DNA from 2 places in the Buttiauxella ferragutiae genome. Region 1 is predicted to be linked to the other one. Evidence: predicted binding sites of a transcription regulator. Region 1 holds the regulator's gene; the other holds the start of a gene.
What was found. Region 1 encodes PurR, which represses purine synthesis genes. Its sites were predicted from a motif close to CANGCAAACGTTTGCNTG; they were not measured.
Positions count from the first base shown of each region.

Region 2: a site for PurR is predicted at 2,040-2,057, ahead of epd (erythrose-4-phosphate dehydrogenase). Genes of this name have one in related genera too.

Region 1 covers NZ_CP093332.1:2,482,376-2,486,304, forward strand. Annotated here, with positions in the region: gene punC (purine nucleoside transporter PunC) at 1-159, opposite strand, end outside; gene punR (DNA-binding transcriptional activator PunR) at 275-1,186, shown strand; gene purR (HTH-type transcriptional repressor PurR) at 1,225-2,250, opposite strand; gene cydH (cytochrome bd-I oxidase subunit CydH) at 2,546-2,635, shown strand; gene sodB (superoxide dismutase [Fe]) at 2,689-3,270, opposite strand; gene MNO13_RS11435 (C40 family peptidase) at 3,402-3,929, opposite strand, start outside.
Region 2 covers NZ_CP093332.1:794,087-798,015, reverse strand. Annotated here, with positions in the region: gene pgk (phosphoglycerate kinase) at 1-791, opposite strand, end outside; gene epd (erythrose-4-phosphate dehydrogenase) at 841-1,860, opposite strand; gene MNO13_RS03685 (nucleoside/nucleotide kinase family protein) at 2,178-2,885, opposite strand; gene MNO13_RS03680 (MltR family transcriptional regulator) at 2,882-3,391, opposite strand; gene glpX (class II fructose-bisphosphatase) at 3,407-3,929, opposite strand, start outside.

The DNA.
Region 1 (3,929 bases):
GCCGGCAAGGAACAGACTCAGGCTGGCACTGACGGCAGAGGCGTCGGTCTGTAAATCTTGCTGAATGGCAGCGAAAGCAGGCAGATACATGTCTGTGGCGAGGAACCCCAGCACACTTAATCCGGCCAGCCAGATAAGAAATCCTTTTGATGGTTGCATAATTTTCTCTTGTTTTATCTTGCAGGTTAATCGCCGCGAGAGTGTACGGAGTGCAATTACGCTTGTGAAACGCTAATATTTGTAGGTTGCGTTCAAAAAATTTGTGAGCAAAGAAATGTGGTCAGAATACTCGCTGGAAGTCATCGATGCGGTAGCGCGCAATGGCAGCTTCAGCGGTGCAGCACAAGAGTTGCACCGCGTTCCGTCTGCCATTAGTTATACGGTGCGGCAACTCGAAGATTGGTTAGCCGTTCCGCTATTCGAACGTCGTCATCGGGATGTTGAATTAACCCCTGCTGGCGTCTTTTTTCTCAAAGAAGGCCGCTCTGTTATCAAAAAAATGATGACGACACGGCAACAGTGCCAACAGATCGCCAATGGATGGCGTGGTCACCTGGCGATTGCAGTTGATAACATTGTAAAACCGGAGCGAACGCGGCAACTGGTGCTGGATTTCTATCGCCATTTTCCTGATATCGAATTACGTATCTTTCAGGAAGTGTTCAACGGCGTGTGGGATGCGCTGGCGGATGGACGCGTAGAAGTGGCGATTGGCGCGACTCAGGCGATTCCGGTTGGGGGGCGTTATGCCTTCCGTGATATGGGAACGTTGAGCTGGCGTTGCGTGGTGGCTTCCTCGCACCCACTGGCACAGTGCGATGGGACGTTAAGCGATGATGACCTGCGTGCCTGGCCATCGCTAGTTCTGGAAGATACTTCGCGTTCATTACCAAAACGAATTACCTGGCTGTTAGATAACCAGCGCCGCGTGGTAGTGCCTGATTGGGCGTCCGGTTCGGATTGCTTGAGCGCGGGGTTGTGTATCGGCATGGTGCCGTTACATATTGCCAAACCGTGGGTTGCTTCAGGGAAATGGCGCGAATTAACGCTGGATAATCCATTCCCTGACGCGGCATGTTGCCTGACATGGCAGCAAAACGATGCATCGCCAGCGTTGGCCTGGCTGTTGGATTACTTAGGCGATAGTGACACGATGAATCAGGAGTGGCTACAGGAGCCGCTGTAAGTCTGCTGGATGTCGCTTGCGCGACATCCGACACACACTTAGCGGCGATAATCGCGAAACGGGCCATCAGCCACAGAGCGGCGTTCAATCAGACGCGGGTGAACCTCAATCGACTGCGACTCTTCGCGTTTGTTGACGATTCTATCCAGCAGCATATTAAACGCCGTTTCCCCTAGCGAATCTTTCGGCTGGTGGATGGTGGTCAATGCCGGTGAGAAGTAACGCGCGTTGCGCACGTTGTCGTAACCGATAACGGAAATATCCTGCGGCACGCGCAGCCCCATTTCATCAGCAGCGCAAATAGCACCCATCGCCATAATGTCGCCGCCACAGAATACCGCTGTTGGGCGATGAGACTGGCCGATGATCTGCTGCATGGCGCGGTAACCTGATTCAGGTTCAAAGTCACCCTGAACAATCCAGTTTTCCGGAATGGAAATTCCCGCTTCTTCCAGTGCTTTCATAAAGCCTGCGTGGCGGCCGCCACCGGTGTTACGTTCCATTTGCCCGGGAATGGCGCCAATTTCGCGGTGGCCGCGTTCAATCAAATAACGTCCAGCAAGATAACCGCCGTGGAAAGCGTTATCGACCACGGAGTCGGTGAAATCGGCACGAGCCTCGCCCCAGTCCATCACCACCATAGGGATGTGACGGTACTCTTCAAGCATGGTGAGCAATGATTCAGGATATTCAGAGCACATCACTAACAGGCCATCGACTCGCTTTTGTGCCATCATCGATAAGTAAGCGCGCTGCTTTTCAAAGTTGTTGTGCGCGTTGCCCAAAATCAGGGTGTAGCCTTTTTCAAAGCAGCTATTTTCCACCGCTTCGATTATCTCGGCGAAATAGGGTGCTTCACTGGAAGTGGCAAGCAGACCAATCGTTTTGGTGTGATTAACTTTCAGGCTTCGTGCTACGGCGCTTGGCGAGTAGTGCAATTCTTTAATTGCTGCCCACACCGCATTGCGCGTTTCTTCCGCCACAAAACGGGTTTTGTTAATCACATGTGATACGGTTGTAGTGGAAACGTTTGCGCGCTTCGCCACGTCCTTGATTGTCGCCATTAAAATTCACTCCGGGCTATATCGTAAACCCTTGATTGCTATTATGTTAAACGTTTGCGTACGCTGACTCCACAGGCAACATGATGGTTGCAGGTATGCCGGGATTGCGACATAAAACGGGAGGAGGGCATTGAATTGACGATACGCAACAAATTAGCGAGGGATTTTGGCCTATCCAGGCGAAAAGTGGAAGAGGGAAAATTGATATCAGATTAAAACCTGGAGGATTTTTATCTCTGGTTGTGGGAAAATCACCCTGACACATCGATTGTATGGATATAAAAGGAGTTTAATGATGAGCACCGATTTGAAATTTTCAATCACGACGACGGTAATTGTTTTGGCTTTGATTGTTTTCGGCGCACTAACTGCCGTACTGCACTGATTTTTACGCTTTGATCAAGATGGGCCGCAAATCGCGGCCCATTTACTTTTGCATTAAGCTGCTAAATTCTTCGCAACAAATGCCCAGTTCACCAGCGCCCAGAAATGCTCAAGGTAGCCAGCACGAGCATTGCGGTAGTCGATGTAGTACGCATGTTCCCACACATCCACAGTCAACAGCGGTTTAGCTGCAGTCGTCAGTGGGGTGCCAGCGTTAGAGGTAGAAACAATCGCTAATGCGCCATCTTCCTGTTTAACCAGCCATGTCCAGCCAGCACCGAAGTTCTTGATAGCAGCATCAGTAAATTGCTGCTTGAACTCAGCGAAGCTACCAAAAGATTTATTGATGGCTTCCAGCAGTTCGCCAGTTGGCTCGCCGCCAGCATTTGGTGCCAGGCAGTTCCAGTAGAAAGTGTGGTTCCAGACCTGAGCGGCGTTGTTAAATACGCCACCTTCGGAAGTACGAACGATCTCTTCGAGGGTTTTACCCTCAAACGCGCTGCCTTTAACCAGATTATTCAGGTTAGTGACATAGGTTTGATGGTGTTTACCGTAATGGTATTCCAGGGTTTCGGCGGAGATATGCGGTGCTAAAGCATCTTTTGCATACGGTAGTGCAGGTAGTTCGAACGACATTGCTAACTCCTTATTATTGTTTACATCTAGACAACACTTTTAGTGCGGGTTTAGGGTAACAAATTGAAAGGGTAAGCAAAAGAGGAACACGCCTGCCCAATGAAGGGCAGGCGCAGATTTTCGACGAATTTTTAACGAATGGTTTTGGAAGTCATGACACGTTTAGCGCCAACATAGTGGCGTTGCCAGTAATCTTCGCTCAAGGAAGTGATTTGGATATCCCTGCCAGAACGTGGAGACTGAATGAACTTACCGTTGCCTACATACACGCCTACGTGATCCGCAGTGCCGCGACCTTGTGTACGGAAGAATACCAGGTCACCTGTTTCCAGCTCACCACGATCCACCGAAGAGGCATCACGCAGGTGATACATTTCGTTAGCAGTGCGTGGAATACGGAACTTCACCAAATCTTTATAGGCGTAATAAACCAGACCGCTGCAATCGAAACCGGTACGCGGTGAAGTCCCACCCCAGCGATACGGTTTGCCAATCTGGCCCATCAATTTGTTCATCGCCGTTTTCTGTGCTTTTTGCACCCGGACTTTATGCGCAGCGGCAATCGTCGTTGGTTGCTCTGCTTTGACTTTCACGCAATGCGTTTTATAACCTTTACGAGGTTTACTGCATTTTTCGGTGAGAGCAACAGGCTGGACTTT
Region 2 (3,929 bases), 1.7 Mb from region 1:
GAGAACTCAGTCGCTACGCGAACATCAGCAGGAACTGGGATGTCACAAATAGTCAGCAGGCGTTTAGCTTCGTCAACCAGGTCTGCTTCGTACAGGGATTTACCGACGTTGTGGCCTTGAGCTGCAACGAAGGTGTTCGCGATGCCACCACCAACAATCAGCTGGTCAGCAATTTTGGACAGGGAATCCAGAACGGTCAGTTTGGTAGAAACTTTAGAACCGCCAACGATAGCCACCATTGGGCGAGCAGGTTCTTTCAATGCTTTACCCAGTGCGCTCAGCTCTTCAGCCAGCAGCGGGCCTGCACAAGCGATATCTGCAAATTTGCCAACGCCGTGGGTAGAAGCCTGTGCACGGTGTGCAGTACCGAAAGCGTCCATGACGAATACGTCGCACAGTGCAGCGTATTTTTTAGACAGGGTTTCGTCGTCTTTCTTTTCGCCTTTGTTAAAGCGAACGTTTTCCAGAACAACCAGTTCACCCGCAGCAACTTCAACGCCATCAAGGTAATCTTTAGCCAGGCGAACCGGAGCAGACAATTTGTCTTTCAGGTAGTTAACAACCGGCAGCAGAGAGAATTCTTCGTTGTACTCGCCTTCAGTCGGACGACCCAGGTGAGAAGTTACCATCACTTTAGCGCCTTGTTTCAGGGCTAATTCGATAGTTGGCAGTGATGCACGGATACGTGCGTCAGATGTCACTTTCCCTTCTTTAACTGGTACGTTCAAATCTGCACGGATCAGAACACGTTTTCCAGCCAGATCCAGATCGGTCATCTTAATTACAGACATGGTGAATCCTCTCGTTGATTCTTAAAGTTTTGCGGACGCTTTATGCGCCTTACCTGAAACCACTTGCGGCCATGACTAACGTCGTGTCGAGCATTCGGTTAGCAAAGCCCCATTCGTTATCACACCAGACTAAAGTTTTAATCAGATGTTGCCCACTGACCCGCGTTTGTGTGCCATCAACAATGGCACTGTGCGGATCATGGTTAAAATCAGTCGAGACCAACGGTAATTCCGTATAGTCAACTATACCATGAAATGAATCACGTGCTTCTTTTTGCAGCAACCTATTGACTTCATTAGCATTGACTGCTTTTTTCACCGTCACGCTTAAATCGATCGCCGTGACGTTAATGGTCGGAACACGTACCGCAATCGCCTCGAAGCGATCGTTAAATTGCGGGAAAATACGTGTGATACCAGCAGCAAGACGCGTATCAACAGGAATAATAGACTGGCTGGCGGCACGTGTGCGGCGCAAGTCTGGATGATAGGCGTCGATAACTTGTTGATCGTGCATCGCGGAATGGATGGTGGTCACTGTGCCCCATTCAATACCGTACGCATCATCAAGCAATTTGATAATAGGAATAATGCAGTTTGTGGTGCAGGAAGCATTCGAAACAATGCGATGTTCAGCAACCACACTTTCATGATTCACACCGTAAACCACGGTGGCGTCGAGGTCGTTACCGCCGGGATGAGAGAAGAGGACTTTTTTGGCACCGGCTGCCAGATGCGCTTCACCGTCTGCACGGGAGCCAAACACACCGGTACAATCCAGCACCACATCCACGCCCAGTTCACGCCACGGTAAATCAGCAATATCCGGTTCGTGCAGAATACGGACGGTGTCATCACCTACCCATAACTGGTTGCGTTCCTGACGAACGTCCCAGGCGAAACGACCATGGCTAGTGTCATACTTCAACAGATGCGCCATGCCCGCAGCATCAGCCAGTTCATTGATTGCTACGACGGTAATTTCCGCACGGCGACCGGATTCGTACAATGCACGTACCACGTTGCGCCCAATGCGACCGAAGCCATTAATTGCTATGCGAACGGTCATATCTCTCCTGCCAGAATCCCTGAGACTAAGTGGCTGACAGAGTAATCCAGCAATCGTCTGAGGGGAATCCTCGCACTCTCGAAACTGCAATTGTTTGCTTAATTGTCGAACATTTATTCGACTGAAACGCTTCAGCCATGTTAAGCGATACGGGGAATAAATGGAACGTTACCCCATGACAGGCAACCGATCTTCTGACATACGTCACAAATTTGATGGAATAAATGCAACAAGAAACCCACGTTGAATGAATAACAACCAGCTATCAGCAGGAATAATGGAAATACCACAGAGTCGTTCACACGACCCTGCCGGTATCAATTGAGATGATAGCCACCCTGCTCATCCATAACTAACTGCATATCGGCAGACAGGCTTCCTTCGAGCACACGTAAAACATTCGGCCCATCAGTGGCGTGGAAAAATTCCTCCGCCTGCTCACGGCTCAAGCCGCCACGTATTTTTCGGCTAATCAATCGTTCGGAAAGCAATTCCGCAGGAGCAGCGATAAACACAGAAAAATCGCAAAGGGGGCGCAATGCCTGCCACTCTGGCTGATTGAGCAGCAGCCAATTGCCTTCAACCACCACAATGGGCGCTTCAACGGTAATCGCATTTTCCAGCGGATCGTGCAGATTACGATCGTACTGCGGCCAGCGACTGCCAGGCTTTTGCAGATCCTGCAATGCACCAGTTAGCTTCTGAATATTAAACGTTTGCGGTGCGCCTTTATGTTGCTTGAGATTGTTCGCAAGCAGATATTCGTTGTAGTGATGGAAGCCATCCATCGGTAAAGCCTGTATCGCAGGTAATGCCGGATCGAGCGAAGACAAATATTCCCAAAACGCCACCAGCGTTGACTTACCGGTGCCGGGTGGAGCCGCCAAAAATACCACCAGCCGACGCTGTAATTGCTTTTGCTTTGCGGCGAGTTGCTTTAATAAAGGCTTATGTAACGCTTCGACTTCTTGTTCTTTAAAACAGGCTTGTGTCTCTAATCCATTAATAATTAATGTGACTTTCACCAGACTAGCTCCTTCAATAATGAAGTCACCGCCAGAGATAACGCCGTTTTCACTAAGCCGCCATAACGCGCTTCGGAATAGATTGAGAAATCCGAATACTTCATGCTTTTTATTGCATTAAACAATGTCGCGTTTTGGGTAATCGAATTGAGGTTCGCAATAAAATCGTAAGTGACGTCATCATGAAACTGAATTGCCACTTTGCTGTGTTGCACAAAATCACAGAACTGGGAAAAACAGGTAATATCGGCATACAGCCATTTATCCATTTTCCCCAGCGCGTAAATCAGGCGCAGCGCAACGTCGATATCATCCAGCGGCCCACTTCTGGCAAGCAAAGGCTTAACCGCGTACTCAACGATCTCTTCATCATTATCAACAAATAACGAAGGTAGAAATTGCCTGATGCCGGAAAGCAAAATATCGTGCGCGACGCTCATAAATGAGGCCAAATCACTTTGCGCTTCCAGTTGTTCAAGTACTTCATCTTCGTTCAAGGTGGTCATTAATAGCTCAGTACATTAGAGGTGATGTAAAGAGTCTATAATATTACAGGTACGCTCTATACCATTAATCAAGAGCGTTTGAGTGCGTACAACATCACCTTCTTCGCGCACTCCCTGCAAAATATCCCCGCCGGTTACGCCGGTTGCGGAAAATAATACCTCGTCGCTTTTGACGATTTCATCAAGGCTGTAAATACGATTGATTTCGACGCCCATTTCACGGCAGCGGCGTTGCTCAGAATCAGCAATTTGGCGATGTTCAGGCGTCTCCCCTTTTGCCTGGCAGAAATCCATTAATTCCACCTGCATTTCGCCACCTAATGCTTTCACCGCACAGGCAGAAATTACGCCCTCTGGTGCGCCGCCAATGCTGTACATCACGTCGTATTGATTATCCAGCAAGCAAGTCATCACGCTTGCAGCCACGTCACCATCCGGTAATGCAATCACTTTCACGCCCAGGCTTGTAGCTTCGGCAATTATTGCCTGGTGGCGGGGTTTATCGAGGGTCACCATCCGCAAACGCTCCAGCGGTTTG